Regions from separate parts of the Agreia sp. Leaf335 genome, predicted to be linked through region 1. Evidence: predicted binding sites of a transcription regulator. Region 1 holds the regulator's gene; each other region holds the start of a gene.
The links. The regulator HrcA, encoded in region 1, represses chaperone genes, less so after heat shock. The targets are predictions, from matches to a motif close to TTNGCACTCGNNNNNNNCGAGTGCNAA.

Region 1 (9,982 bases):
CGAGATCCTCCGTGCGGGCTCTGATGCCTGGCTCGCAGACGAGACCGACTACGGTCCCAACGGCGGCCTTCCCGCACTTCGTCAGGCGCTGGTGCGCAAGCTTGCCCGTGAGAACGGCGTCGTCGTCGACACGGAGCAGGTCTGGGTGACCTGCGGGGGCATGCAGGCTCTCTACGTCGCGATGAGCCTCACGCTCGGCCCGGGAGACGAGGTGCTCATCCCCGATCCGGGATACTCGACCTTCGCGATGAATGCCGCGATGATCTCGGCTGTCTCCGTGCCGTATCCGCTGCGCCGTGACAACGCGTTCCTCCCCGACTTCGACGAGCTGACGCGTCTCGTCACCCCGCGCACCCGCATGATCGTCATCAATTCGCCGTCGAATCCGCTCGGCTCGGTCTTTCCCGAAGAGACCCTCCGGGCGCTCGTGGAGTTCGCGCGGCAGAACGACCTCTGGATCCTGAGCGACGAGGTGTACGAGGCGTTCAGCTACGAGACGCCGCACGTCTCGGTCGCAAGCCTCGATGCGGATGATCGCGTGTTCTCCGTCTTCTCGCTGTCGAAGACCTACGCGCTCACCGGCGCGCGAGTCGGATACCTCGTCACACCTCCGGGGCTGTCGACGATCATGCGCACGGCGCAGGAGGCGATGATCAGCTGCGTCAACACGCCCGCACAGCTGGCCGCCCTCGTGGCCGTCGAGGGCGATCAGCAGCACGTGACAACCGCGGGCCTGCACTACCGGCAGAACCTCGACGCCGCCACCGCCGTTCTGCGCCAGCGCGGCATCGAATATCTCCAGCCGTCGGGCGCCTTCTACCTGTGGGTGAACGTCGGATACGCGACCGACGGCGACGTGGCGGGGTGGGCCGAGCGGTTCCTGCTCGAGAAACGGGTCGCCGTGGCCCCGGGCAGCGCGTTCGGGCGCGGGGGAGAGGGCTGGATCCGCATCTGCGTCGCGGCCGGCCTCGACGACCTGCTCGAGGGCATCCGTCGTCTGCCCGATCCCCAGAGCCACGAGACGGATGCGCAGCCGTCCGCGTCGGAGGGCATCTCCGTGCGGCTCGCCCGCCCCGACGAGTACGACGAGATCGCCCACCAGCGGCTCGAGGCGTATCGGCTCGACTTCACCATCGGCGACGACTACGCCGTGCAGATCCTCGATGTGCCGCGGCACGCGGCCATCGGCGAGGTCTGGGTCGCCGTCGACGACGAGACCGGTCGCATCCTGGGCTCGGTCACCACGCCTCGATCGGGCGAACTGCTGACGCCGCTCGCACGGCCCGGCGAGTTCGACTTCCGGCTCCTCGCCGTCGACCCGGCGTCGCGCGGGCGACGGGTGGGCAGCATCCTCACCGACTTCGTCATCGACCTCGCCCGAGCGCGCGGCGCCGAGCGAGTCGTCATGAACAGCGGAACCGAGATGACGACCGCGCACGGACTCTACGAGCGGCGCGGGTTCTCGCGCATGCCCGATCGCGAGAACCCTCCGGGCATCGAGCCGTCGCGCGCCTACGGCCTCGAACTCTAGAAGGCGCGCGACGAACGGCTAGTTCTTCGCCGAGTACGATCCGGTGCGCAGCTCGTCGACGAGGCTCGGGCCGTTCGGCTCCCAGCCCAGGTCGATGCGCGCGGCGCTTCCTCTGGCCTGCTGGTCGAGCAGCAGCGCATCGGCGAACGCGGCGCCCAGGCGAGCGTGCGTCTCGTCGACGGTCTGGGTCTCAACACGAGAGTCCAAGCCCTGGCCGGCGGCGGCGGCGTCACCGATCTCGCGCACGGTCGGGTTCTCGCCGCTGGCGCCGATGTAGGTCGAGCCGGATTCGCCGAGATCGAAGGCGAGGATGTACAGCTCGGCCAGGTCGTCGACGTGCACCGTGGTCCAGTGCTGCGAGCCATCGCCGACGAGTCGGACGGCGGCCTCGGGGTCACTGCCATCTCCGAGGAAGAGAGCGGGAATGCCCGAGCCGTGGCCGAAGACGACGGCCGGGGCGATCAGTGTGGTCGAGACGCCCTGCGCGCCGAGCACGCGCTTCTCGATCTCCTCGCGCCAGGCCACGATGGCCGGAGCGTTGCGGGGCGAATCCTCCGTGATGTCGGAGTTGCTTCCCCAGACCCAGATTCCGCCCGTGTGCACGTAGCGCTTGTCGCTTCCCTCGAGGCCGGCGAAGACGGCCGTGACGAAGGCATCGTCGACGTCGCGGCTGGACTCGTCACCGGGGGAGGCGAGGTGGATCACGCCATCGCTCGCGATGGCCTGTTCGGTCATCAGTTCGGTGTCGGTGACGTCACCGATCACGGCGGTGGCTCCGAGGGCCTCGATCTTGGCCGCCTTCTCGGGCGAGCGCACGAGGGCGGTCACGTCGCGCCCCTGCAGTCGGAGCTGACGGAGGACTGCGGACCCGATGAAGCCGGTGGCACCGGTAAGAAAAATACTCATGACCATATTCAACCGCGCCGAACTGTTGACTGCCCGTACGACGTGACGAAAAGCGTCGGCCGTGAACAACGTGAGAGAATGGGCGCTTACCCGCCGTACGACACAAGAGGAACGCGTGAGCCCGCTAGCTAACAAGGCCCTGGAGCCGGCATCCACCGACCCCGCGTTCATTCGCAATTTCTGCATCATCGCCCACATCGACCACGGCAAGTCCACGCTGGCCGACCGCATGCTGCAGATCACCGGAGTCGTCAGCGATCGCGATATGAGGGCTCAGTACCTCGACCGCATGGACATCGAGCGCGAGCGCGGCATCACGATCAAGAGCCAGGCCGTGCGTATGCCCTGGTCGCTCGACGACCAGACCTACGCGCTCAACATGATCGACACCCCCGGCCACGTCGACTTCACCTACGAGGTGTCCCGTTCTCTCGCGGCCTGCGAGGGCGCCCTCCTGCTCGTCGACGCCGCCCAGGGCATTGAGGCCCAGACGCTGGCGAACCTCTACCTGGCCCTCGACAACGACCTCACGATCATCCCTGTTCTGAACAAGATCGATCTGCCGGCGGCGGACCCCGACAAGTACGCGCAGGAGCTGGCCAGCCTCATCGGCGGCAAGCCCGAAGACGTGCTGCGGGTGTCGGGCAAGACGGGCGTCGGCGTTCCCGAGCTCCTCGACCGCCTCACGGCTCTCGTCCCCGCGCCCCAGGGTGATCCGGATGCCGCGGCTCGCGCCATGATCTTCGACTCGGTCTACGACTCCTACCGCGGCGTCGTCACGTACGTGCGAATGATCGACGGCCAGCTGTCGCCGCGCGAGAAGATCCAGATGATGTCGACCCGTGCCACCCACGAGATCCTCGAGATCGGTGTCTCGTCGCCTGAGCCGACCCCCAGCAAGGGTCTCGGCGTCGGCGAGGTGGGCTACCTAATCACCGGTGTGAAAGACGTCCGTCAGTCCAAGGTCGGCGACACGGTCACCACCCACTCGAAGCCGGCGACCGAGGCTCTGCCGGGATACACGGAACCGCTGCCCATGGTGTTCTCAGGGCTGTACCCGATCGACGGCACCGACTACCCCGCACTCCGAGACGCCCTCGACAAGCTCAAGCTCAGCGACGCCTCGCTCGTCTACGAGCCCGAGACCTCGGTCGCCCTCGGCTTCGGTTTCCGCTGCGGCTTCCTCGGACTGCTGCACCTCGAGATCATCAACGAACGCCTCGAGCGCGAGTTCGGTCTCGACCTCATCGCCACCGCGCCGAGCGTCATCTACGAGGTCACCACCGAAGACAAGAAGACCGTCACCGTCACCAACCCGAGCGAGTTCCCCTCGGGCAAGATCACGAGCGTCCACGAGCCGGTGGTCAAGGCGGCGATCCTGGCGCCGAAGGACTACGTCGGCGTCATCATGGAGCTCTGCCAGAGCCGCCGCGGCACCCTGCTCGGCATGGAGTTCCTCGGTGAAGACCGCGTCGAGATCCGTTACAACATGCCGCTCGCCGAGATCGTCTTCGACTTCTTCGACAGCCTCAAGTCGAAGACGGCCGGATACGCCTCGCTCGACTACGAGCCCATCGGCGATCAGGAGGCCGACCTCGTGAAGGTCGACATCCTGCTGCAGGGCGAGCAGGTCGACGCGTTCAGCGCCATCGTGCACCGCGACAAGGCGCAGGCCTACGGCGCACTCATGACCGAGCGTCTGCGCAAGCTCATCCCGCGCCAGCAGTTCGAGGTGCCCATCCAGGCCGCCATCGGTGCGCGCATCATCGCGCGCGAGTCGATCCGCGCGATGCGCAAAGACGTTCTCGCCAAGTGCTACGGCGGCGATATCAGCCGCAAGCGCAAGCTCCTCGAGAAGCAGAAAGAGGGCAAGAAGCGCATGAAGATGGTCGGGCGCGTCGAGGTGCCCCAGGGCGCGTTCATCGCGGCTCTGTCAGGTGACACGGAGACGAAGAAAGAAAAGAAGTAGCCCATGCTGCAGCGATCCACGCACACGGGCCAGTCTCTGACCTATGCGGCCGTCGGGGCCTCGCAGGCGCCCGACCTCATGTTCTACCCTCCGAAGGGCTACCGACCTGCAGAAGACAGCATCCGCATCGGTTCGGGGCGCGAGCGATTCGATGCCGCTGCAGCGACGCTGCTGGCGTGGGGCGTGCAGAAGAATAGCGGCATCGAGGTGTCGAACATCGAGTTGCCCACGCCGAGCGACACCGACTACGCGGGGCTCGTCTACGACGCCGACGGCACGCCGTTGGCCGCGCGCGACGTGAATCCCGAACTCACCTACTCCGAAGACGGAACGCCGCAGATCTCGGCCGGTGTCACGGCCGATCTGCGCATCCGGGCCTATGGTCGTGTCGTCACGGCTCCCGTGCGGGTCGTTATCGTCATCGACGAGCCGAACGAGGCGGGCTTCGCCTACGGAACCCTGCCTGGGCATCCGGAGGAGGGCGAGGAGAGCTTCGTCGTCACGCACGAGCCCGACGACTCGGTCTGGTTCACCGTGCGTTCCTTCTCGCGCGGCAGCACGGCCCTCTATCGCATGGTCTCGCCACTGCTGCGTCGACAGCAGCGACTCATGACGAAGCGATACCTGCGCGCTCTTCTTCCCGGTCGCGCCGCGTGAGTAGTCACCGCGCGACGGGTCGGCGCTGATGGCGTCGGCGCTTCCCCTCGGCGATCCCGCACCCCTCGACGGTCTACTGCCGCCCGATTCCGACCGCGACGCCGCCGCCCGTAACTTCGGCGTGTATCTTCACGTTCCGTTCTGCCGCGTTCGCTGCGGATACTGCGACTTCAACACGTACACGGCCACCGAGCTTCGGGGTGCGAAGCAGTCGGACTACGCGTCTCAGGCGGTGGTCGAGGTCGACCTCGCCCGCCGAGTGCTCGAGCAGTCGGGCGTGCCGCGCCGAGAGGTGTCGACCGTCTTCTTCGGGGGCGGAACACCGACCCTGCTTCCCGCCGAAAACCTCGTGCGCATGCTCGCCGCCGTGCGTGACGCGTGGGGCCTGCAGCAGGGGGCCGAGGTCACGACCGAGGCGAACCCCGACAGCGTCGACGCCGACTATCTGAAGACCCTCGCCGATGCCGGGTTCACCCGGGTGAGCTTCGGCATGCAGTCCGCCGTGCCGCATGTACTGCGCACGCTCGACCGCACCCACGACCCCGAGCGCGTGCCGCTCGTGGTCGACTGGGCGCGCGAGGCCGGGCTGCAGGTGAGTCTCGACCTCATCTACGGCACACCGGGGGAGTCGCTGGAGAACTGGCGCACGTCTCTCGAGAGCGCCCTGGCCTCCCGCCCCGATCATCTCTCGGCCTATGCGCTGATCGTCGAGCAGGGCACGAAGCTGGCGCGCCAGATCAAGTCGGGCGAGGTCGAGGAGCCCGACGACGACCTCGAGGCCGACATGTACGAGCTGGCAGACGAGATGCTCGCCGCCGCCGGGTACTCCTGGTACGAGGTCAGCAACTGGGCTGCGAACGACGCGTTCGTCTCGCGGCACAATCTCGCCTACTGGCAGGGCCACGACTGGTGGGGCGTCGGACCGGGCGCGCACAGCTACGTCGGAGACACGCGGTGGTGGAACGTCAAGCATCCCGCCGCGTACGCCGAGCGCATCGCGGCCGGGCATTCGCCGGCCGCCGGCCGCGAGACTCTGGATGCGCCGACCCGCGAGACGGAGCGGGTCCTGCTGCTCACCCGCATCCGTGAGGGCTTGCGCATCGATTCGCTCGGTGCGGAGCCGAGGCGTGAGGTAGCCGGGCTGATCGCCGATGGTCTCGTCGATGGGCGGTCGGCCATCCAGGGCACCGTGGTGCTCACTCTGCGCGGGCGGCTGCTCGCCGACGCCGTCGTGCGGCGCCTGACGAGCTAGCGCCCGGCAGGAGTCACTTCACGAAGCGGATGGTCAGCGGGTAGCGGTAGTACTCGCCGGCATTCGCTTTGACTGCCGCGATGATCATGAAGATGATCGCGGCGATCGCGAGCGGAAACGCGAGGATCGTTCCGATGAAGAAGGTGATGAAGCCGAGGAGCACGGTGGCGGTCAGGTAGATCGCCAGCGAGATCTGAAAGTTCAGTTCTTCGCGGGTGTGCTGGCGAATGAAGTCGCCTCGGTCTTTCAGGACGAGATAGCCGACGAGTGCGGGGAGGAATCCGAAGAGGATTCCGCCGAGGTGGATCAGCGTCGACCAGAGTCGCTGATCTTGCGGTGCCATCGGGGGCTGGGGCTGGTATGCGGCTTCGAACGGTGGCGGGGCTGCAGTCATGCGACCCATTAAACCAAAGAAGCGCCGATCGACTCGATGTGACGACCGGCGCTTCCCCTCAGCGGGCTACTTGATGAGTCGGATCGCGAACGGGTAGCGGTAGGTGCCACCGCCGTTGACCTTGACCCCGCCGATGATCGGAAAGACGATCTGGGCGGCCCAGATCGCCAGCACGAGGATCAGCGCGAGGATCGAACCGAGGATGGGAATGAAGCCGAGGATCACAGCGACGATCGAGTACGCGACCCACGCGATGGCGATCGTGATCTGGTAGTTCAGCGATTCCTTACCCTCCTGGTTGGTGAGAGGGCCGCGGTCTTTGAAAACCAACCAGATGATCAGCGGCGGGATGAAGCTGAGGACGCCACCGAAGTGCGCGAGCGACGCCCAGAGCTTGTCGTCGGACTGGCTGAGCGGCGCACCGGGCGCAGCGGCGGGCGGAGGGGTGTATCCGGGAGGCGGCGTCTGGCCACCGGTCGGAGTGCCGTACTGCGGCGGGACCGAGCCGCCGGCCGGGGTTCCGAAGTCGGGTGGGACCTGGCCTGCGGGAGGCGTGTAGGGAGGGGGCGTCGGCCCGCCCACACCCGAGGTGTTCTCAGGAGTTGCGTTGGGATCGGACATGAGTCGCGGCCTTTCGTCGCTGGATGAGGGCTTCCAGCACAAGATACTGCGGAACTCCTCCGGCGGGCAATGATCCCCAGGCGCCCTCGGCGAGATATAATTGGCACTCAGGATCTCCGAGTGCCAATCGTTCGCGAGACTACGTAGACGAAAGAGTGCAGCCGAGAGGGAGGTGTCGCGACATGGTGTCAGACCGCAGCCTCGAAGTGCTCCGCGTCATCGTTCAAGACTATGTGGCCTCCCGCGAGCCCGTGGGCTCCAAGTCGATCGTCGACCGGCACTCGTTCGGCGTGTCCGCAGCCACCATCCGAAACGACATGGCGCTCCTCGAAGAAGAAGAGCTGATCACCGCTCCGCACACGTCGTCCGGGCGCATCCCCACCGACAAGGGCTACCGCCTGTTCGTCGACCACCTGGCCGACCTCAAGCCCCTGACCTCGGCTCAGCGCCAGGCGATCGAGACGTTCCTCGGCGAATCCGCCGACCTCGACGACGTTCTCGCACGCACGGTGCGCCTTCTCACCCAGCTGACCCGACAGGTCGCGATGGTGCAGTACCCGCCGTTGCAGCAGGCGCGGTTCCGCCACCTCGAGGTCGTCGCCCTGGCGCCGCAGAAGCTCCTCCTCGTCGTGATCACAGACTCCGGGCACGTCGACCAGCGCGTCGTCGACGTGCCCAGCGAGGTCGACGTCGACTTCCTCGGAGAGCTCCGCGCCAAGCTCAACACGGCCCTGACCGGCGTCGGCGTCGTCGAGGCGGCCGCCCGCCTCGGTGAGCTGCCGGGCATGTTCGCGGCATCCCGGATGCCGGTGGTGCGGGTCATCGTCGCCGCCATCGCCGATCACGTCGCGGCCACGCGCCACGACAAGCTGGTGATCGCCGGGGCATCCAACCTCGTGCGAACAGAGAACGACTTCCACGGCAGCATCCTGCCCGTGCTCGAGGCGGTCGAGGAACAGGTCGTTCTTCTGCGACTGTTCAGCGAGCTCGAGGCTGATCAGCGTGGAGTCTCGGTGAGCATCGGCCGCGAGAACGCTCCGTTCGGACTGGGGGAGACGTCGATCCTGGCCAGCGGCTACAGCGCACAGGGCGGTTCTCTCGCCCACCTCGGCGTGCTCGGTCCGACGCGCATGGACTATTCGAGCAACATCGCCGCCGTGCGTGCCGTGGCCCGCTATCTCTCCCGCGCCCTCGGAGAGAGTTGACCCTTCTTCCCCGCGCGTCGTCCGGACGCCGCCCCCATCTGACAGAACGCTGCCGCTTCACGGTCAGCGAATCCCGACTTATAAGGAGACGCCCGCGTGGCTGACCATTACGACGTGCTCGGCGTAGACAAGAGCGCCACCCCCGAAGAGATCAAGAAGGCCTATCGGCGTCTGGCCCGCGAGCTGCACCCCGACGTGAACTCGGCACCCGACGCCGAAGAGAAGTTCAAGGCCGTGACCCACGCCTACGACGTGCTGAGCGATCCAGGGCAGCGCCGCGACTACGACCGAGGGCCTCAGCAGGGGTATCCCGGCGGACAGGGTGGCTTCGGCGGCTTCGGCGACATCTTCGAGACCTTCTTCGGAGCGCAGGGCGGCTCACGGGGTCCGAAATCGCGTGAAGAGCGCGGGCAGGACGCCCTGCTGCGCGTCGAGATTGACCTCGGCGAAGTCATCTTCGGAACGCACCGTGACCTCGAGGTCGACACGGCCGTGGTCTGCGAGACCTGCAACGGCTCGTGCTGCCAGCCCGGAACATCCCCCGTCACCTGTGACATCTGCGGCGGAAGCGGTCAGATCCAGCGGGCCGTGCGGTCTCTTCTCGGCAACGTCATGACGAGCGCGCCCTGCGGCACCTGCCGCGGCTACGGCACCGTCATCCCCGCTCCCTGCGTCACCTGCCAGGGCCAGGGCCGCGTGCGTGCCCGTCGCTCCATTCCGGTCGACATCCCCGCCGGAGTTGACACGGGTCTTCGGCTGCAGCTCATCGGCCAGGGCGAGGTCGGCCCCGCCGGCGGCCCGAATGGAGACCTGTACCTCGAGATGAAGGTGCGGCACCACGACGTCTTCAGCCGCAGCGGCGACGACATCCTGTGCACGCTCGAGGTCTTCATGTGGGATGCCGTACTCGGCACGATCTCGTCGGTCACGGCTCTCGACGGCGACATCGAGGTGGAGATCAAGCCCGGGACGCAAAGCGCGGAGATCATCACGGTGAAGGGTCGCGGCATCACCCACCTGCGCGGCCAGGGCCGAGGCGATCTCAAGATCGGTGTGCAGGTCACGACGCCCACGAAGCTCGACCACAAGCAGAAGGAGCTCGTGAAGCAGCTGGCGAAAGCTCACAAGTACCCTGCCCCGACGCTCGGCCACTTCCAGCAGGGACTGTTCGCCAAGCTACGCGACCGCTTCCTCAACGTCTGACCATGAGCTCCCTGTTTCTGCGCTCCGACCTCGCAACGGTGCCGCACGCCATCGGCGATGTCGTGGCGCTCGACGGACCCGAGGCTCGTCACGCGGTGACCGTGAACCGCCTTCGCGTCGGCGAGGTCATCTCGATCGGTGACGGCGCCGGGCTCGTGGTTCGCGGACCGATCGGCAGGGTGGAGCCGGCGGCGCTCGAGATCCGGGTCGAGTCGTCGATCCTCGATTCGGCGCCGATTCCCGA
Region 2 (9,982 bases), on a different contig from region 1:
CAAGAAGAAGGATCTGCACTTTGCCTGAAAAAACTCTCGTCTCAGACATCACCGACGATGTGATCGTTCCGGGCGTCAAGAAGAAAGACCCGATCGTCGTCGCTCACGCCGTGAGTCGCCGCTTCGGCGGCCTGACGGCCGTCGATGTGGCGCACCTCGAGATCCCCCGCGGCTCGATCACCGCTCTCATCGGCCCCAACGGCGCCGGTAAGACCACGTTCTTCAACCTGCTGACGGGTTTCGACAAGCCGAACACGGGCAACTGGACGTTCAAGGGCAAGAGCCTCGCCGGGGTTCCCGCGTTCAAGGTCTCCCGCATGGGCATGGTTCGTACGTTCCAGCTCACGAAGGCGCTCAGTGGCATGACCGTGCTCGAGAACATGCGCCTCGGAGCCACGAAGCAGGGCGGTGAGAACATCTTCGTCTCGCTCTTCAAGCCGCTATGGAAGGCCAAGGAAGACGAGATCACCGAGCGGGCCATGCAGCTGCTCGCCAAGTTCAAGCTCGACACCAAGAAAGACGACTACGCGTCGAGCCTGTCCGGAGGACAGAAGAAGCTCCTCGAGATGGCTCGTGCCCTGATGTCGAGCCCCGAGCTCGTCATGCTCGACGAGCCGATGGCCGGGGTCAACCCGGCCCTGACGCAGTCGCTGCTCGGACACATCGTGAACCTGAAGGACGAGGGCATGACCGTGCTCTTCGTCGAGCACGATATGCACATGGTCAACACGATCGCCGATTGGGTGGTCGTCATGGCCGAGGGCAAGGTCGTGGCCGAGGGTCCGCCCTCGACGGTCATGTCCGACCCCGCGGTGATCGACGCCTACCTCGGTGCGCACCACGCCACCGACCTCGGCACGATCGAAGGGCAGCTCGAGGTGGCCGAAGACATGGAGTCCGACCTGATCCGCTCCGAGGTCGAGCAGGACGCCGAGGCCGCTGGCATCGCCGTTCCGAGCCATGGGGTCTCCACGACCACCGATGCCGCATCGACCCCGGTCGATGGAGAGGAAAAGAAGTGAGCACCGAATCCGATCGCGTCCTTGTCACCAAGGAGCTCTTCGCCGGCTACGTGCCGGGCGTCAATATCCTCAACGGCTCCAACGTCTATGTGAAGCGGGGCGAGCTCGTCGGCATCATCGGCCCCAACGGCGCGGGCAAGTCGACGCTGCTCAAGGCCATCTTCGGCCTCGTGAACATCCGCAGCGGCTCCGTCGAGCTCAATGGCGAGGACATCACCGGGCTGAAGGCAGACAAGCTGGTCTCCAAGGGCGTGGGCTTCGTGCCGCAGAACAACAACGTCTTCCCGTCGCTCACCATCGAGGAGAACCTCGAGATGGGCATGTACCAGAAGCCCAAGCTCTTCAAGACGCGACTGGCCTTCGTCGAGGACCTGTTCCCCGAGTTGTCGAAGCGGCTCAAGCAGCGCGCGGGATCGCTCTCCGGCGGAGAGCGTCAGATGGTCGCCATGTCGCGGGCTCTGATGATGGACCCGAGCATGCTCCTCCTCGACGAGCCGAGCGCCGGTCTCTCCCCGATGCGTCAAGACGAGACCTTCGTGAACGTGCAGCGCATCAACCGCGCCGGCGTCTCGATCATGATCGTCGAGCAGAACGCCCGACGCGCCTTGCAGATCTGCGACCGCGGCTACGTTCTCGACCAGGGAAAAGACGCCTACGAGGGGCCAGGGCGCGAGCTGATGAACGACCCCAAGGTGATCGAGCTCTACCTCGGAACCCTCGCCACGACGAACGAGGTCACCACCTCGACGCCGACGGTGGGCGGCTGACGACCCGCACCGTGCCGAGGCCCAGCTCCCGAGCCCCGCGAATCGCCCTCACCGGCATCGTGGCGGCCGGGATGCTGGGCCTTTCCGCGTGCCAGACGGCACCCCCGCTCGAGGACCTTCCCGAGGGCGTGGCCGTCGGCATCCACCAGAACCGCGACGACTACGGGCCCAGGCGCCTCGAGATCTCTGTCAGCAATGACGGTGACACCGATCTCACCGTGACCCGTGCCACCTTCGAGAGCTCCGTCTTCGCCAGCGGCTCGTCCACCGGCCGCAGCTCGGAGATCCCGAGCGGAGTGACCCGCGACCTCAAGGTCACGCTCGGCGACACCCTGTGCGCCCCGCAGCTGGTCGACACGACACTCGTCCGGGTCGAATTCCGGATGCCTGACGGCCGACGCGGGGCCGCCACGGTCACGCCCGCCGACGAGTTCGGAGCCATCGCGCGCGTGCACGCTCAGGACTGCCTGGAAGAGACCACGCTGGCGATCGTCGACATCGAGCCGTCCGACACGCTGCGGGTCGTCGACGTCGCCGGGGTTCCGACCGCGCAGCTCGACATCGCGATCACGCCGCGTACCGCCTCGGATGGCGGGGGACGGTCACGGTGGAGTCGATAGGACGCACGGTTCTGATCAGGCCACCCGCTAACGACGCCTGGTCGGTGGGCACCACGTTCTCTGCGACGAGCGGCCCCGCCGTGGTCACGCTCGACATCCTGCCGAACAACTGCAACTGGAGCTGACGCTCCCGCAGATCTGCATGACCACGCGACGTCGAGACGGCGTGACCGCGTGACGGCACGACAAAGGGGCCCGGTCCGAAGACCGAGCCCCTCTCTTCAGTATCGAAGAATTAGTCGAGCTTGCCGAAGACCTGCTCTTCGAACGAGGTCTTGTTTCCCGTCGAGTACTTGTAGATCGACACGTAGGCCTCGGTCGGGTCACCGTTCTTGTCGAACGTGATCGGGCCGGAGATGCCGTCGTAGTCGATGTCCGTGCCATCGTCGATGAGCTTGGCACAGTCAGCGAACGACTCGCACTTGGTTCCACCCTCGGAGACCGACTGCAGGTTGTCCTTGATGGTCGCACCGTCGGTGCCCTTGCCCTGAAGCGAGGCCAGCGCCAGCAGCGTGGTCGCGTCGTAGGACTCGGCCGCGTAGCTGAAGACCGTCAGAGGGTCGCTGCCCTGTTCTTTGACGAGCGCCTGCAGCTTCTCCTGGAACTCGGCCTTGGCCTCGACGCCGGGGTTGGTGAACTGCGCGCCGGCGATGTCGACGTTGGTGTCCTTGTCGGTGATGACGCCGTAGTTTCCATCGGCTCCGTAGAGCTTCGAGAAGTCGAAGCCCTTGGCCGCGAGCTGCTCGGCGATGGTCTTGATCTCGTCGAACGAGATGACGACCAGCGCGTCGGGGTCGGTGGCGAGAACGCTCGTGAGAGCCGAGTTGAAGTCGGTCGACGCCGGCTCGAAGGTCTCTTCTGCTCCGACGGACGCGCCGCCGGCTTCGAGGGCCTCCTTGACGTTCTTCTCAAGACCGGTGCCGTAGGCGTCGTTCATGTACAGGATCGAGACGTTGGTCTTGCCGTCTTTCACGATCTTGTTTCCGAGGATGCGGCCCTGGAGGACATCGGAGGGCGCGGTGCGCCAGTAGTACCCGTCGTCTTCGTACGACGTGAAGTCGGGCGAGGTGTTGGCGGGCGAGATCTGCACGACGCCGGCCTGCGTGACCTGGTCGATGAAGGTCTTCGAGACGCCCGATGAGGCGGCACCGATCACGGCGGAGACGCCGTCGGCGATGAGCGACGTCGCCGACTGCGAGGCGATGTCGGTCGTGGTGTCGCCCGAGTCCTTCTGCGTCACGTCGATCGAGATGCCGGCTTTGGCATCGTTGATGTCTTTGGCGGCGAGGTCGACACCCGCGATCTCGGGCGGGCCGAGCACGGCGAGCGTACCGGTCTGCGGAAGGATCGTACCGATCTTGAGGGACAGGTCACCGGAGTCGCTGCTGCCGCTGTCGGTCGAGCCGCTCGAGCAGCCGACGAGAACGAGCGCGCTGATTCCCAGAATGGCCGCGCCACCGAGGGTGGTCTTCAGCGACCGGGAACCGGTCTTGGCGAATACGCCCATGATGCTCCTTGAATGTGATTGTTTTGTGGTGCACGGCGTAACGAAGTTGGCCGTCCTGCAAAGCTAATGGCCCAAAGTCGCACCGACAATACATTCCTGTTACGGGCTTGTAACGCGACCCAATCGTTACTTTTGCCCCGTCAGACCGGCTCAGCGACAGGCATCCGGCCCGATCGGCTCGTTCTGACCATGTCTACTGTGAGCGCGATCAATGCGAGCCACACCAGACCGAATCCCACCCATCGTTCGACGGGCATCGGCTCATGCATGACGAAGACTCCGAAAAGGAACTGGAGGATGGGTGCGATGTACTGGATGAATCCCATATAGACGAGCGGGAGCCTCTTGGCAGCCGACGCGAACAGCAGCAGCGGAACGGCGGTGATGACCCCCGCACCCACCATGAGCACGACGTGCGCGGTACCCGAGGAGCCGAAGGCGAGTCCCTGCGGGGTGGCGGCCACGATGACGGCCTGCACGGCGGCGACGGGAAGCAGCCAGAGGGTCTCGAGAGTGAGGCCCGACACGGGGTCGACCACGGGCCCGATGCGCTTCTTGACGAAGCCGTAGAGCCCGAAGGAGAAGGCGAGGATCAGAGCGATCCACGGAACGGATCCGAAGCCCACCGTGAGCACGCCGACGGCTACCACGCTGATGCCGAGCGCGATCCACTGCACCACTCGCAGTCGCTCGCCGAGAAGGACGACCCCGAGGAGGATCGTGACGATCGGATTGATGAAGTATCCGAGAGCCGTCTCGACGACGTTGCCGCTCGTCGCGCCGATGACGTAGGTCTGCCAGTTGACGTAGATCAGCAGACCCGCGAGGCCCATCGTGAAGAGCAGACGAGGCTGTCGCACGATGGCGATGAGGGCGGGCCAGGCGCGGGTCACCGTGATGATCACCGCGCAGAAGGCGAGCGAGAAGAAGATCCGCACGGCCACGATCTCGAACGGACCAGAGGGCAGGAGCAGCAGAAAATAGGCGGGGAGAAAGCCCCACATCGTGTACGCGCCTACGGCGTAGAGGATGCCCGAGCGCGACGGCTGGGCGCCGGAATCAGGGGATGCGGCGGGAGAGGCGGCGGGTCGGGACACTGATGAATGCTACCTCCGGCCCGGATGACCCGATCGCCTCGGGCGACAAAAAAGACCCGGATGGCAGAGCCACCCGGGTCTTTGTCTGTTTATCTAGGTTCAGCGAACCACGACGGCGAGCACGTCGCGAGCCGACAGCACGAGAAGGTCTTCTCCGCCGTACTTGACCTCGGTTCCGCCGTACTTGGAGTAAATGACCTTGTCGCCCACAGCGACGTCGATCGGAACGCGGTTGCCATTGTCGTCTACGCGACCGGGGCCCACGGCCACGACCTCGCCCTCCTGGGGCTTCTCTTTGGCAGTGTCAGGAATGACCAGGCCCGAGGCTGTGGTCTGCTCCGCCTCGACCTGGCGGATGACGATGCGATCCTCGAGCGGCTTGATGGAGACCGACACGGTTGACCTCTTCTTTCTTCACGTCTGATTAGCACACTCACACCGAGAGTGCTAAGACGAGTTTAGGGGGTGGACTGGCACTCGGTCAATCCGAGTGCCAACCGTCGTGGCACCTCGATGAGAACCGACCGCCGTCTAGGCTGGCGGGGTGAACAGGCGCAGCGAATGAACAAAGACGAGCTCGGCCTTGTGATGACGTCGGCAGCCCTGCGGCTGCTCGATTCACTGCCCGAATACTCCGACTCCACCGATATCGTCAAGACCGTCGCGGCGCTCAGGCGCGACGGCCACCCGGCCGATCTCGTGTCGGCGGTGCTCACGCAGTCCCGGCTCCGGGCGAAGGCCACGGGCAAGTTCGGCGAGTTCGCCTCGCGCATGCTGTTCACCGAAGCCGGACTCGAGCAGGCCACCCGCCTGCGGGTGGCCGCGCTTCACGCCGGGCGCTACCAGGCGGCCGGCATCCGGAGCGTCGCGGATCTGGGTTGCGGCATCGGGGCAGACGCCCTCGCCTTCGCCGCCCTCGACCTCGAGGTGCAGGCGGTCGACGTCGACGAGGTCACGGCGGCCGTCGCCTCGTACAACCTGGCACCGTTCACGAACGTCGCCGTCAGCCTCGGCGACGCGGTCGATCACGATCTCGCCGGGGTCGACTCCGTGTACATGGACCCCGCTCGGCGCACCTCGGGGCACTCGGACACTCGCCGCCTGCCCGATCCACGCGACTACTCCCCCTCGCTCGACTTCGCTTTCGGTGTGGCGCGCACGATGCCCACGGGCATCAAGCTAGGACCCGGATTCGATCGCGAGCTCATCCCCGACGAGGCCGAGGCGCAGTGGATCTCGGTGGACGGCCAGCTGGTGGAGAACAGCCTGTGGTTCGGCCCGCTCGCCCGTGTGGGCATCAAGCGAAGCGCCCTCGTGCTGCGCGGGGGCCACAGTGCCGAGTTGGTGGCAGCAGGCGACAGCGTCGATGCCGACGTGGCCGAGCTCGGCACCTACCTCTACGAACCCGACGGGTCGGTGATCCGCGCACGACTGATCGGCGACCTCGCCCGGGAGCTCGACGCGAGGATGCTGAGCGAGCAGATCGCCTACCTCACCTCCGACACCCTGGTATCGTCGCCCTTCGTCTCCGCTTTCCGTGTCGTCGACACGCTGCCGAGCGATGAGTCGAAGCTCAAGAAAGAGCTGCGCCGGCGCGGCATCGGGCGCCTCGAGATCAAGAAGCGCGGCGTCGACATCGATCCCGCGGTGTTGCGCAGACGATTGTCTCTGTCAGGTGACGCGGAGGCCACCCTCGTGATGACGCGGGTGGGCGGCCGTCACACGGCGATCCTCGCCGAGCGCGTCTGAGCCGCACAAGAGAAAACGCCCTCCGTCGCGCGACGGAGGGCGTTTCTTCGTTCAGTTCTAGTAGCTGCTGTAGCTGTCGGCGCTCATGCCGGCGACGATGATGACGACCCAGAAGATACCCCAGATCAGCGAGATGCCGATTCCGACGAAACCGGTGATGAGGGCCGTGAGCCAGAAACCCTTGGCAGCCTGCTCGCGCTTCTTGCCGAGGAATCCGAGGACGACGGCGCCGATCGAGAAGATCAGACCGAACCCGCCACTGAACAGCGAGATGACGACGCCGGCGATACCGGCGATCATGCCGATGAGGCTGAGGGTCTTCGGGGCAGAGGCGACCGGCGAATACGGCTGTCCGTAGGGATTCGCATTCGGAGCCTGCGCGTACGGGTTGGCCGGCGGGGCCTGCTGGTAGCTGGGCGCTCCGTACGACGGGGTCGACGGCTCGGCGGGAGGCGTGTACGCGGGCGGAGCCGAGGGCGTGCTCGGGGCGCCGTAGCTGGGCGCAGACGGGGTGGACGGGGCCGTGGGAGGCAGCGGCGGGACCGACGGCGTGCCCTCGGTCGACGGGGTATTGGGATCAGTCATGGGTCAACACTACTGAAGCGCGGTCACCCACATCTACGGGACACCCCGATTGCGCCGAGCGACGGGCCTCGCGGCTCAGAACGACGTCGGCGGCGTGGGTCCGGAATTCACGAACAGCACCAGGGCGACGAGGGCGGCGACGGTCGCGATGAACCCCAGATAGCCCAGCACGAGGCCGACGACCGCGAGGATTATGCCCGACTGTCGGCGACGTCTCACCTGCACGATGCCGATGTGCCCCAGAACGATGGCGACCGGAGAGATGAGCAGCACACCGGTGATCAGGGAGAAGAGGGCCGGCATGTTGAGCGTCCGGCGCGCAGGAGCCTGCGCCGCCGCCTGCGACCCGGGAACGGCCGATGAAGGGTCGGGCGAATACGGCGCGTAGACAGGCTGGCTCGACATGGATCGAGCCTAGCCGACCTGGATATCCGTGACCGGCAGCGTCGAGTCGGCACCGAACCCGAGACCCGACGGAGCATGACCCGCCATGATCAGCTGAGCGCCCAGCGCCGCGATCATGGCGCCGTTGTCGGTGCAGAGGCTGAGCGGCGGGATGCGCAGGGCGACGCCGGCCCCGGCGGCCCGAGCTGCGGCGACCTCGCGAACACGGGCATTGGCCACGACACCGCCGCCGAGGAGAAGGCGGGGCACGCCGTATTCGGCGCAGGCCGCGAGCGCCTTCGAGATGAGAACGTCGACGACCGCCTCGCGGAAGCTGGCGGCCACGTCGGCGAGCGGCACCTCTTCTGCCGCATCCTGTTTCTTCTCGACCCAGCGTGCGACCGCGGTCTTGAGCCCGGAGAACGAGAAGTCGTAGCGGTGCGCCTCGTGGTCTTTCGGCAGGCTCAGGCCACGCGGAAAACGGATGGCTTTCGGATTGCCGCCCACCGCCGCCCTGTCGATCTCGGGCCCGCCCGGGTACGGCAGACCGAGGAGTCGCGCCACCTTGTCGAACGCTTCCCCCGCCGCATCGTCGATGGTCTCGCCCAAGAGCTCGACATCGGACACCAGATCGCGCACCAGGAGAAGAGACGTATGTCCGCCCGAGACGAGCAGCGCGATCGTCGGGTACTGGATCTCGCCGGCGTCGATCTCACTCGATCCAGCGGTCGCGCTCTGCGGAACGCGCAGCACGTCGGCGCCGACGTGCCCCACCAGGTGGTTCACGGCGTAGATCGGTTTCTCGATCGCCAGGGCGAGCGCCTTGGCTGCCCCGACTCCGACCATCAACGCCCCGGCGAGGCCCGGCCCGCTCGTGACCGCGATGGCGTCGATCTCGTCGAGCGTGACCCCTGCATCGGCGAGCGCGGAGGTGATCGCGGGCGTCATGGCCTCGAGGTGGGCCCGAGCCGCAACCTCGGGCACGACTCCCCCGTAGCGCGCGTGTTCATCCATCGATGACGCGATGGTGTTGCTCAGCAGCGTGGTGCCTCGCACGATTCCCACGCCGGTCTCGTCGCACGATGTCTCGATGCCGAGAACGAGAGGGTTGTCGATGTTCACGATTCGATCTCCTCACCCTCGTCGATACCGGCCCAGCGCGTCTGCGGCTCCGGGATTCCGGCACGCATGACGATGGCATCGACGTTGTCGGGCTGGTAATAGCCGGGGCGCACCCCGAGCCGCTCGAAGCCGAGCGATGAGTACAGCGCCTCGGCACCGGGGTTGTCGGCACGCACCTCGAGGAAGATCTCCCGAGCACCCCGGCGCCGGGCTTCGTTCATGAGACTCGTCATCAGCACACGACCGAGGCCTGAGCGCCGGGCTTCGGGAGCCACGGCGATCGTCTGGATGTCGCCCTCCTTCGCCCCGCGAGGCGCGAGCAGCCCCGCGTAGCCCGCGATCCGAGCGGTGCTCGGCGAATCGTCGGCGGCACGGGCGACGAGGTAGTAGCAGTGCGGGCTCGACAGGTCGGCGCGCATCGCGTCGGAGGTCCAGGCATCGGTCGTGAACACACTCGTCTCGATCTGCATGATCGCGTCGAGATCCTCGATACCGGCTCTCCGCAGCTGCCAGCTCACTGGGTCACCCGTTTGATCCCGGATGGCATCGTCACGTCGGGCGAACGGAGATAGAGCGCCTCGTCGGATGCAAGCGGCAGCCCGGCGGCGAGGAGGGCCGCGGCCGCCAGCGCGAGCTGAGCGCCGGGGATCTCTGCGGCGTCGACCCTGCGGGCATCGGAGTGCGGAAGCGCATCCGGCTTGGACAGACCAGGACCATCGATGCGCACCGGCTCGGCACCCGAGAGGTCGTACAGCGACCAGAAGACCTCCTTGCGGCGGGCATCGGTGACGACGATGATCGTGTCGGACCTTCCCGCCACCTTCTCCTGGCGCGCGACGGCATCGGCGCTGACCATGGGGTGAAGCGGAAGCCCGGCTCCGAGGGCGAACGTGCGGGCGGCGGCGATACCGACTCGGAGGCCGGTGAAGGGACCCGGGCCCATCCCCACGACCACGCCGTCGAGCGACGAGGGCCGAACACCCGCGGCGGAGAGGGCTTCGGCGAGCAGCGTGCCGATGACCTCGGCGTGCCTCATGGTGTCGGGCGTCGATCGCAGGGCGACGATCGAGCCTGTCGACGGGTCGACGATGGCGACGGAGGTACCCGCGGAAGTGTCGATGGCCAGAAG
Region 3 (9,982 bases), on a different contig from region 1:
GCCGCAACCTTCTCGGGCTTGTCTGCCACGACCACCGACGTGGTGAGGAACAGACCGGCGATCGACGCAGCGTTGACCAGCGCGGAGCGCGTGACCTTCACCGGGTCGTTGATGCCGGCGGCCAGCATGTCGACGTACTCACCGGTCGCGGCGTTGAGGCCGTGTCCGACGGGCAGGTTGCGAACCTTCTCGGCGACGACACCAGGCTCGAGGCCTGCGTTCTGAGCGATCTGCTTGAGCGGAGCATCGATGGCGACGCGAACGATGTTCGCTCCGGTCGCCTCGTCACCCGTGAGCTCGAGCTTCTCGAACGCGGTCTTGCCGGCCTGGATGAGGGCGACGCCACCACCGGCGACGATGCCCTCTTCGACGGCGGCCTTGGCGTTGCGCACGGCGTCTTCGATGCGGTGCTTGCGCTCCTTGAGCTCGACCTCGGTCGCGGCTCCGGCCTTGATGACGGCAACTCCACCGGCGAGCTTGGCGAGACGCTCCTGGAGCTTCTCACGGTCGTAGTCGCTGTCGGTGTTGTCGATCTCGTTGCGGATCTGCTGAACGCGTCCGGCGATGGCGTCGGCGTCGCCGGCTCCCTCGACGATCGTGGTCTCGTCTTTCGTGATGACGACCTTGCGAGCCTTACCCAGCAGGTCGAGGGTCACGTTCTCGAGCTTCAGGCCGACCTCTTCAGAGATGACCTGTCCGCCGGTGAGGATCGCGATGTCCTGCAGCTGAGCCTTGCGACGGTCGCCGAAGCCGGGAGCCTTGACGGCAACCGACTTGAAGATGCCACGGATCTTGTTGACCACGAGCGTGGCCAGAGCCTCGCCGTCGACGTCTTCGGCGATGATGAGCAGCTGCTTGCCGCTCTGGATGACCTTGTCGACGATCGGCAGCAGGTCCTTGATGTTCGAGACCTTGCTGTTGACGATCAGGATGTAGGGGTCTTCGAAGACGGCTTCCTGGCGGTCGGGGTCGGTGACGAAGTACTGCGACAGGTAGCCCTTGTCGAAGCGCATGCCCTCGGTGAGCTCGAGCTCGGTGCCGAACGTGTTCGACTCCTCGACCGTGACGACGCCCTCTTTGCCGACCTTGTCGATCGCCTCGGCGATCAACGCGCCGATCTCGGGGTCTCCGGCGGAGATTGATGCGGTTGCCGCGATCTCTTCCTTCGTCTCGATCTCTTTCGCGTTGGCGACGAGCTCGGCGGTCACAGCGGCGACGGCCTTCTCGATGCCGCGCTTCAGCGTGATGGGGTCGGCGCCGGCCGCGACGTTGCGCAGGCCTTCGCGGACGAGCGCCTGGGCGAGCACGGTAGCCGTGGTCGTTCCGTCGCCAGCGACGTCATCGGTCTTCTTGGCGACCTCCTTGACGAGCTCTGCACCGATCTTCTCGTACGGGTCGTCGAGTTCGATCTCTTTCGCGATCGAAACACCGTCGTTCGTGATGGTGGGAGCGCCCCACTTCTTCTCGAGGACGACGTTGCGACCGCGCGGGCCGAGCGTGACCTTGACGGCGTCGGCCAGAATGTTCAGTCCACGCTCGAGGCCACGGCGGGCCTCTTCATCGAAAGCAATGATCTTTGCCATAAGTGTTTCTGTCCCTCCCGGAGACAATCAAAGAATTAGCACTCCATTGGAGAGAGTGCTAAGACAATATTGGCACTCAGGGCAGGCGAGTGCAAGCTGCGACGACGAACGCCGCCCGCTTTCGCGGACGGCGTTCAGAGTGTCGGGCGTCGCCGGTCGGCGACGCGCTGTGCGGGCGAGCAGGGCTAGGCGAGCCTGACGGCTTCGGCCTGAGGTCCCTTCGCTCCGGTGCCTACTTCGAAGACAACCTGCTGGCCTTCTTCGAGCACCTTGTAACCGCCCATCTCGATCGCCGAGTAGTGCACGAAGACATCCTGTCCTCCCTCGTCGACGGTGATGAAACCGTAGCCCTTTTCAGCGTTGAACCATTTCACGGTTCCGTTCGCCATTGTTACTCCCCATTGCCGAATGTGTGTCGTCAGGACACCCGCTGGAACACGGGCGACCAAGGCCGATACTAATCAGCGAGATGGCCCGAATTCAGGCGTTGACATCGAAACGGAATATCCGTTTCCGCATCTCAACATGACGGAAACATCACCGAAATATGGGGTCGAGGCGGCAGGCTCCGAGAACTACTGCACGGGCTCGTCTGTCGAGCCGTCGGCAGACGGCTCGATGAAGTCTGCGCCGAGAACCACGGTGAGCTGAGCGCCTTGGAACTGATCCGACTGCTCGACCCTGATCGCGGTGATCGACAACGTGACTCCGTTGGCCGCGGCATCGGCCGTCGCCTTGGTGAACAGTGAGTTCGCCAGCCCGAGAGCGGCCGCCTCCTGAGCGGGGTCGACGTAGTAGACCGTGGTCGTCTTGAAGTCGGTGGCACTCGCGTTGGCGGTCGAGCCGATGCCCGCCCATCCGGCCTCACGCATCGCGTCGCCGACGCTCGCGGCGAGCCCGACCGTCTCTGTGCCGTTGAGCACGGTGACCGTAGCCGCGGGGTCGACGACCGGTGTCACCTCGGGTGTGGGCGTCGGAGTCGGGGTCTGCGTGGCAGCGGTCGTGCCGCCGCCGAGCAGATCGTCGAATTTGATGCTGTCGTTGATGACGGCGAGAGTGATGACTCCACCGGCGACGATGACGCCGGTTGCGAGAGCGGCCCACGCGAACGCGATCCATCCTCGGCCCTTGCGCCGCGGCCCGCGGTGCGCTCCCGTGCGATGGAGATCTGCGGGGATGGTGTCGAAGCGATCTGTTGGAGGCTTGGCCATGGTGTGGTCTCGGGTCCTAGTCGTCGAGGGACGTGAGGCGCACGGATCGTGCCGCCGTCCTGGCATCCCGCACACGGTGCAGTCTCTTGATGAGCATCGGGTCGTGAGCGAGGGCGGAGGGCGAATCGATGAGAGCCCCCAGCAGTTGATAGTAGCGGGCCGCCGAGAGCCCGAATTCGTCGCGGATGGCCTGTTCCTTGGCGCCCGCGTGCTTCCACCATGTGCGCTCGAAGGCCAGGATCGCGATGTCGCGAGCGCTCAGGCGCAGCGTCGAGCCGTCGCCCTCATGCTGCTCATCGAGATTCTTCGCGACACCCACGCGGCCTCCACATCCTGCCGGGAACCGTCGGTCCCCGATCCTGAACATCCTATGGTTCGCATCCTTTGCATCACCCGAATGGGCCGGGCATGCCGCGATACCTAGGTGCTGGCCCTGAACATCGTGCGATGCGAGATGCCGCCCTCGACGAATTCATCGCCCACCACGACGAAACCGAACGCGGCGTAGAGGCTCTGGATGTAGCTCTGCGAGTGGAGCAGCATCGGCTCCGCCCCGAACAGCTCGACGACCCGGGCGAGGAGCAACTGGGCGAGCCCGCGGCCCCGGTACGCGGCGCCGACGACCACCCGGCCGGGCAGGCGATGCGCGTCGCCGTACTCCGCTATCTCGTCGCGGAGCACCCGGAGATAAGCGGCCACGTCCCCGTTCTCACCCGGGATCCACAGGTGGACGGTGCTCGCCTCCCTGTCGCGACGGTCGAGTTCGCTCTCGTCGACTCTCTGCTCGACGAAGAAGACATCAGTGCGGAGCTTGATGATCTCATACAGCTCGACCGTGGTCAGCTCGCTCCAGCTCTTCTGCACGATCGCGGGTACGGGTTCGAGGGGCATGGCAGAGAAGTTTACTGTGATGATGGAAGAGCCCTGACGATCGCGATGCCGTGATCAGACGGCGACACAGGAGGGTCTTTTCGATGGGTTACGACGTTCAGAAGAGCGATGAGGACTGGCGCGCGGAGCTGTCGGCCGACGAGTACGCCGTGCTGCGTCAGGCCGCGACGGAGCGTCCATGGACGGGCGAGCTGCTCGACGAGGGCCGCGAGGGCATCTACCGGTGCAAGGCGTGCAGCGCAGAGCTCTTCCGCAGCACGACGAAGTTCGACTCACACTGCGGCTGGCCCAGCTTCTACGACCCGTCGACGACCGACGCCGTCGAGTTGATCACGGACTCGACGCTCGGAATGGTGCGCACCGAGGTGCGCTGCGCCGCGTGCGGCTCGCATCTGGGCCATGTCTTCGACGACGCACCGCAGACCCCCACGGGTGACCGCTACTGCATGAACTCGATCTCGCTCGAGTTCGATCCTGCCGAGTAACGGCGTGGCATCCGTCTACGATGCCCTGCACGAGCGCCGCTCGAGTTCGAAGGTCTCAGACGAGGCGCCGAGTCACGACGAGATCCTCGAGTTGGTCGAAGCCGCCGGCCAGGTGGCCGACCACTCCGGCCTGACTCCGTGGCGGGTCATCGAGATCCGAGGAGAGTCCCGGCGGCTCGTCGGCGAGAGCCTCGCCGCGGCATCCGGCCTGCACGGGCACGACGCAGAGAAGAGCATCCGCAAGTCGTTCCGTGCACCGCTGCTGCTCGCGGTGGTCGTCTCGCCGCGGCCCAGTGTGAAGGTGCCCTACTGGGAACAGGAGGCCGTCGCATCCGGTGTCGCCCATGCTCTCACCCTGCTGCTGCACGAACGCGGCTACGGCGCGATGTGGCGCACGGGCATCCAGACGCGCAGCGAGCCCGTGCGGATCGCGCACCGTCTCGGATCCGACGAGCAGATGCTGGGTTGGATCTACACGGGTCGGCGGGTCGATCGCCCCCGGGAACGACGGCGCTCTCGAATTGACGTCGCCAGGCACGTCTCGACCCTCTGAACGAACCTGGGTCGAATCGATTCGAACCGCGGTCCTCCGAGGGATAGGATCGAGTTCTCGTGACTGAATCCGACGCACCCACCCAGACCATCCGATCGACGACCCCCTCGAACGACGGGGCCGCTGTCGATGCGCCACGCGTCGGACACCTGCAGTACTCGCCCCGGCGGCGGTGGTTCGCGCTGCTCGCACTCGCTCTGGGCGGTTTCGGCATCGGCGTCACCGAATTCGTGTCGATGGGTTTGCTGCCGAACATCGCGCAGGATCTTCTCCCGACGCTGTACGCCTCGAATTCGGCGGATGCCAACGCGACGGCTGGACACCTGATCTCTGCGTACGCGCTGGGAGTCGTGGTCGGAGCGCCGACCATCGCGGCCGCCGCGGCTCGATGGCCCCGTAAGCGCCTGCTCACCGTGCTCGTGGCCTGCTTCGTGATCGGCAATCTCGCCACCGCGATCCTTCCCTCGTTCGGCTGGGTTCTCGTCGCGCGCTTCGTCTCTGGGCTTCCCCACGGCGCGTACTTCGGCATCGCCTCGCTGGTCGCGGCCACCCTCATGGGCCCGGGAATGCGCGCACGCGGTGTGGCGTTCGTGCTCTCCGGCCTCACCATCGCGAACGTCATCGGCGTTCCGATCGGCACCTACCTGGGCCAGAACTTCGGCTGGCGAAGCGCGTTCTGGCTCGTGACGGTGATCTTCGCGGCGACGCTCGTGGCGATCCTCGCGACGGTGCCGTTCCAAGCGGGCAATCCCGAGAGCACGATCCGCAACGAGCTCAGGGCATTCTCCCGTCCGCAGATCTGGCTCACGCTGGCCATGGCCTCGATCGGCTTCGGCGGAATGTTCGCGGTCTACAGCTACGTCGCCCCGGTGGTCACCGACGTCACCGGCCTCGGGGCGGGAGTCGTGCCGCTCGTTCTGGTGACTTTCGGCGTGGGCATGACCATCGGCAACTTCATCGGAGGCTGGGCCGCGGACAAGTCTGTGACGCGCTCTCTTCTCCTCTTCATGCCCGGCATCGGCCTCGCCTGCCTGGCCTTCGGGCTCACCGCGGCGAGCGTGCCGGGGCTGTTCATCTCGATCTTCTTCATCGGCGCGTTCGTCTCGGCCGCGTCGCCCACGATCCAGGCTCGACTCATGGATGTCGCCCACGACTCGCAGTCGATCGCCGCGGCCCTCAACCACTCGGCGCTCAACCTCGGCAACTCGCTGGGCGCCTTCCTCGGCGGCATCGTGATCGCCGCCGGCTTCGGATACATCGCGCCCGCCTGGGTCGGTATCGGCCTCTCGATCGCCGGCGTGAGCATCCTTCTCGTCTCGCTGGGACTCGATCGCCGAGCTGCCCGCCGCAGCTGACCAGTCGCACTGCAACCATCGCAATTGACCTGTCGCATCGAGTGCGGCGCGAGATGTCGCGAATGGCTTGATCTGACCTCGATCCCGCCGCCATGTGCGCCATCTCAGCGGCTGCTCTCCGCTGGCGCACCGCACGCGTCGACGACGCGAAAATGCCCCCGCATCTTGGGAGATACGGGGGCATTCGGTGTCAATGGGGCCGGCGGCGGGACTTGAACCCCACAACGCGCCAGCGTTGTGCGTCACTCACACCAACCATCTCGGTTGGTTAGATCGGTCTATGGGGCCGGCGGCGGGACTTGAACCCCACAACGCGCCAGCGTTGTGCGTCACCCACACCAACCATCTCGGTTGGTTAGGTCGGTCTTTGGGGCCGGCGGCGGGACTTGAACCCGCAACCCCCGCTTTACAAGAGCGGTGCGCTACCAATTGCGCCACGCCGGCAGATGGAACACCTCATTCTAGCCATGACCTGCGGCCGAATGAGGCGCTCCGGTGACGCGCTACTGCGCGACGGTGGGCTCGGGCGTCGGTGCGGGCGTCGTCGTCGAGTACGCCTCGCTCGCGACCTGTAGCACGAACGCGGAGAACGCGTCGGCGTCGGTCAGGGAACCCGAGTACTGCTGTCCGTTGACGAGAACGGTGGGGGTGCCCTGCACCTTCTCGACCTCGGTGTTCGGCAGCGGGCCCTTGAGGGCGCGGGCCGTCGAGGCGCTCACCCAGTCTTTGAACTCGGTGTCGTCGATGCACTTCTCGATCTGCGAGACCTTCTCGGCCTTGGCATCGGTGACGTAGCCCTTGAGGGCGGCGTTGTCGAGACCCTCGGTATTCTCGGCGGGCTGGTTCTTGAAGAGCAGAGCGCTGAACGCGTAGAAGCTGTCGGGCGAGTAGTTGGCGACACACGCTGCGGCGTTGGCCGAGCGGGTCGAGTACTTCGTTCCGAGCGAGCCGCGATCGAGGATGGCGAGCGGGTGGGTGGTGAGCGTCGCCGCGCCGGAATCGAGCCACTGGCCGATCTGCTCGGAGTTGGTCGCCTCGAACTGGCCGCAGAACGGGCAGAGGTAGTCGACGTAGACCTGGATGTCGACGACTCCCTTGGAGTAGTCGGGCGTCGGTGCGACGGGTGCCGCGTCGGCCGGCTGCGACGGGCTCGTCGTCGCGACGAACCCCTTGCTGACGGTGACGCCGTCGCTGGCCATGTTCATCGGCCCCGGTCCGGCGGGCTTGATGGCGCTGACGATGATCAGCGTGACCGCGACGCCGATGGCGATCACGACGACTCCAAGGCCTCCGAAGAGGAAGATCCTGTTGCGGATGTCTTTCTTACGCTGCTGCTCGCGAAGCACCTTCGCCTTTTCGCGGGCGGCTTCGCGTCGTTCGTTCTTAGAGAGACGACCATCTCCGGCTGAGCCATAAGACATACGTGTAGAACTCCGGGTGAGAGAAGAGAAAAATCGATCGGGCCGAAAGCGGCCGGAACCCCCAGCGTAGAGGGCCTAACTGGGAAATATCCAAACAGCCCAGCAGGGGTGCCTCATTCGGGGGCCGTGAACCGTGACATAATGAGCGATGGACCGACGCTGTCGTCTGTCCAGTTCAATCCATCACAACGGATCGTCCGGCACGTACCTGCCGGTGAAGGAGATTAACACCCATGGCATCTGTCACTTTTGACAAAGCTACCCGCATCTACCCCGGTGCAACCCGCGCCTCGGTCGACAAGATCGATCTCGAGGTCGCTGACGGCGAGTTCCTCGTTCTCGTCGGCCCCTCCGGCTGCGGAAAGTCGACCACGCTGCGTATGCTCGCCGGCCTCGAAGAGGTCAACGAGGGACGCATCCTCATCGGTGACCGCGACGTCACCGACGTTCCCCCGAAAGACCGCGACATCGCCATGGTCTTCCAGAACTACGCCCTCTACCCCCACATGACGGTCGCCGAGAACATGGGCTTCGCGCTCAAGATCGCCGGCGTTGGCAAAGAAGACCGCGCCACCCGCGTTCTCGAAGCCGCGAAGCTCCTCGACCTCGAGCCGTACCTCAGCCGCAAGCCGAAGGCCCTCTCCGGTGGTCAGCGTCAGCGCGTCGCGATGGGCCGCGCCATCGTGCGCCAGCCCCAGGTGTTCCTCATGGACGAGCCGCTGTCGAACCTCGACGCCAAGCTCCGCGTCCAGACCCGCACCCAGATCGCGTCGCTCCAGCGCCGACTCGGCGTCACCACGGTCTACGTCACCCACGACCAGACAGAGGCGCTCACCATGGGTGACCGCATCGCCGTTCTGAAAGACGGACTGCTGCAGCAGGTCGGCACCCCCCGCGACCTCTACGAGAAGCCGAACAACGTCTTCGTCGCCGGCTTCATCGGCAGCCCCGCGATGAACCTGTTCAACGCCGACGTCGTCGATGGCGGAATCGCGTTCGGATCCTCCGTCGTTCCCGTCGACCGTGAAACCCTGTCGCAGGCCACCGCGAAGAGCGTCACCGTTGGTGTGCGCCCCGAGGACATCATCGTCTCAACCACCCAGGGCCAGGGCCTCGCAGTCGAGGTCGACCTCGTCGAAGAACTCGGCGCCGACGGCTACCTCTACGGCCACTCCGAAATCGACGGCAAGCGCACCGACATCGTCACCCGCGTCGACGGCCGCTCACACCCCTCACTCGGCGACACCGTGTACCTCACGGCCACGCCGAACCACGTGCACGTCTTCGACACGGAGTCGGGCGAGCGCCTCGGCAACAAGGCAGTCGTCTCGAGCTAGTCTCCGCAGACACCGTCTGACGAACATCACAGTCGAGCTCGTCGCTTGATGCACCAGCCCTGCGGCTCGGTGCACAGGCGGCGGGCTCGTCGTGTTTCTCCCCGCAGCATCCGCGTCGGTCCCCTCCGACAGCGTTCTATCTCGCACATCAGCAAGGAGCAGCTATGAGGGGTTCCCTCACCATCACCTCGGCCATCACCGACCCCGCCCTGCTCGACCTGCCGTGGGACGTCCCCCTCGGCGAATGGGACGACCAGTACATCGCAGCACTGCCCAAGGGCCTCTCGCGGCACCTCGTTCGCTTCGCCCATCTCAGCGGCCACGTCATCGCGATCAAGGAGACCACCGACGACATGGCCGGAGGAGAGTACAAGATGCTCCGCCTGCTGCAGAGCCTCGAGATCCCGTGCGTCGATCCGCTCGCCGTGATCACCGACCGCACCAACGACGATGGCGAGCCGCTGCCCAGCGTTCTGGTCACCCGGCACCTCAAGTTCTCTCTTCCCTACCGCGCCCTGTTCTCGCAGCAGCTGCGACCCGACACCGCCACGCGGCTCGTCGACGCTCTCGCACTGCTGCTCGTGCGCCTGCACGTCATCGGATTCTTTTGGGGCGACGTCTCGCTCTCGAACACGCTCTTCCGCCGCGACGCCGGCGCCTTCGCCGCCTACCTGGTCGATGCCGAGACGGGCAAGCTCTTCTCGGGCGGGCTCTCGAACGGCCAGCGCGAGAACGACCTCGAGATCGCGCGCGTCAACATCGCCGGCGAGCTCATGGATCTCGAGGCCGGCGGGCGCGTCGACGACGAGCTCGACCCGATCAAGGTGAGCAACGGCATCCTCGCCGCCTATCGCACGCTGTGGTCTGAGCTCACGGGCAAGGAGTCGTTCTCGTCGAGCGAGCGCTGGCGTATCAATCAGCGCGTCGACCGGCTCAACGAGCTCGGCTTCGACATCGAGGAGCTCGATATCAAGACCGACGACGAGGGCACGACGGTGCGCATCCAGCCGAAGGTCGTGGATGCGGGCCACCACCAGCGCAGGCTGCTGCGTCTCACCGGGGTCGACGCTCAGGAGAATCAGGCCCGTCGCTTGCTCAACGACCTCGACGACTTCAGCGCGCGGTACAGCAAAGACGACTACGACG

Region 2: the regulator HrcA is predicted to act here: its motif matches at 5,484-5,510, upstream of groES (co-chaperone GroES).
Region 3: the regulator HrcA is predicted to act here: its motif matches at 1,619-1,645, upstream of groL (chaperonin GroEL).

What each region holds. Positions count from the first base shown of each region.
Region 1 covers NZ_LMOQ01000001.1:1,189,601-1,199,582, forward strand. Annotated here, with positions in the region: gene ASF79_RS05710 (aminotransferase class I/II-fold pyridoxal phosphate-dependent enzyme) at 1-1,531, shown strand, start outside; gene ASF79_RS05715 (NAD-dependent epimerase/dehydratase family protein) at 1,550-2,437, opposite strand; gene lepA (translation elongation factor 4) at 2,553-4,406, shown strand; gene ASF79_RS05725 (DUF1990 family protein) at 4,410-5,063, shown strand; gene hemW (radical SAM family heme chaperone HemW) at 5,092-6,315, shown strand; gene ASF79_RS05735 (DUF4870 domain-containing protein) at 6,329-6,709, opposite strand; gene ASF79_RS05740 (DUF4870 domain-containing protein) at 6,776-7,330, opposite strand; gene hrcA (heat-inducible transcriptional repressor HrcA) at 7,513-8,535, shown strand; gene dnaJ (molecular chaperone DnaJ) at 8,632-9,738, shown strand; gene ASF79_RS05755 (16S rRNA (uracil(1498)-N(3))-methyltransferase) at 9,741-9,982, shown strand, end outside.
Region 2 covers NZ_LMOQ01000003.1:710,476-720,457, reverse strand. Annotated here, with positions in the region: gene ASF79_RS13705 (branched-chain amino acid ABC transporter permease) at 1-28, shown strand, start outside; gene ASF79_RS13700 (ABC transporter ATP-binding protein) at 21-1,022, shown strand; gene ASF79_RS13695 (ABC transporter ATP-binding protein) at 1,019-1,789, shown strand; gene ASF79_RS13690 (hypothetical protein) at 1,801-2,409, shown strand; gene ASF79_RS17405 (hypothetical protein) at 2,397-2,534, shown strand; gene ASF79_RS13685 (ABC transporter substrate-binding protein) at 2,645-3,916, opposite strand; gene rarD (EamA family transporter RarD) at 4,057-5,013, opposite strand; gene groES (co-chaperone GroES) at 5,113-5,409, opposite strand; gene ASF79_RS13670 (THUMP-like domain-containing protein) at 5,575-6,762, shown strand; gene ASF79_RS13665 (DUF4190 domain-containing protein) at 6,820-7,347, opposite strand; gene ASF79_RS13660 (DUF4190 domain-containing protein) at 7,423-7,752, opposite strand; gene tsaD (tRNA (adenosine(37)-N6)-threonylcarbamoyltransferase complex transferase subunit TsaD) at 7,762-8,853, opposite strand; gene rimI (ribosomal protein S18-alanine N-acetyltransferase) at 8,850-9,371, opposite strand; gene tsaB (tRNA (adenosine(37)-N6)-threonylcarbamoyltransferase complex dimerization subunit type 1 TsaB) at 9,368-9,982, opposite strand, start outside.
Region 3 covers NZ_LMOQ01000003.1:800,327-810,308, reverse strand. Annotated here, with positions in the region: gene groL (chaperonin GroEL) at 1-1,583, opposite strand, end outside; gene ASF79_RS14140 (cold-shock protein) at 1,769-1,972, opposite strand; gene ASF79_RS14135 (LytR C-terminal domain-containing protein) at 2,159-2,794, opposite strand; gene ASF79_RS14130 (DUF3263 domain-containing protein) at 2,811-3,113, opposite strand; gene ASF79_RS14125 (GNAT family N-acetyltransferase) at 3,215-3,685, opposite strand; gene msrB (peptide-methionine (R)-S-oxide reductase MsrB) at 3,769-4,170, shown strand; gene ASF79_RS14115 (nitroreductase family protein) at 4,175-4,723, shown strand; gene ASF79_RS14110 (MFS transporter) at 4,873-6,078, shown strand; tRNA gene ASF79_RS14105 (tRNA-Thr) at 6,447-6,522, opposite strand; gene ASF79_RS14100 (DsbA family protein) at 6,582-7,499, opposite strand; gene ASF79_RS14095 (ABC transporter ATP-binding protein) at 7,733-8,836, shown strand; gene ASF79_RS14090 (DUF4032 domain-containing protein) at 9,001-9,982, shown strand, end outside.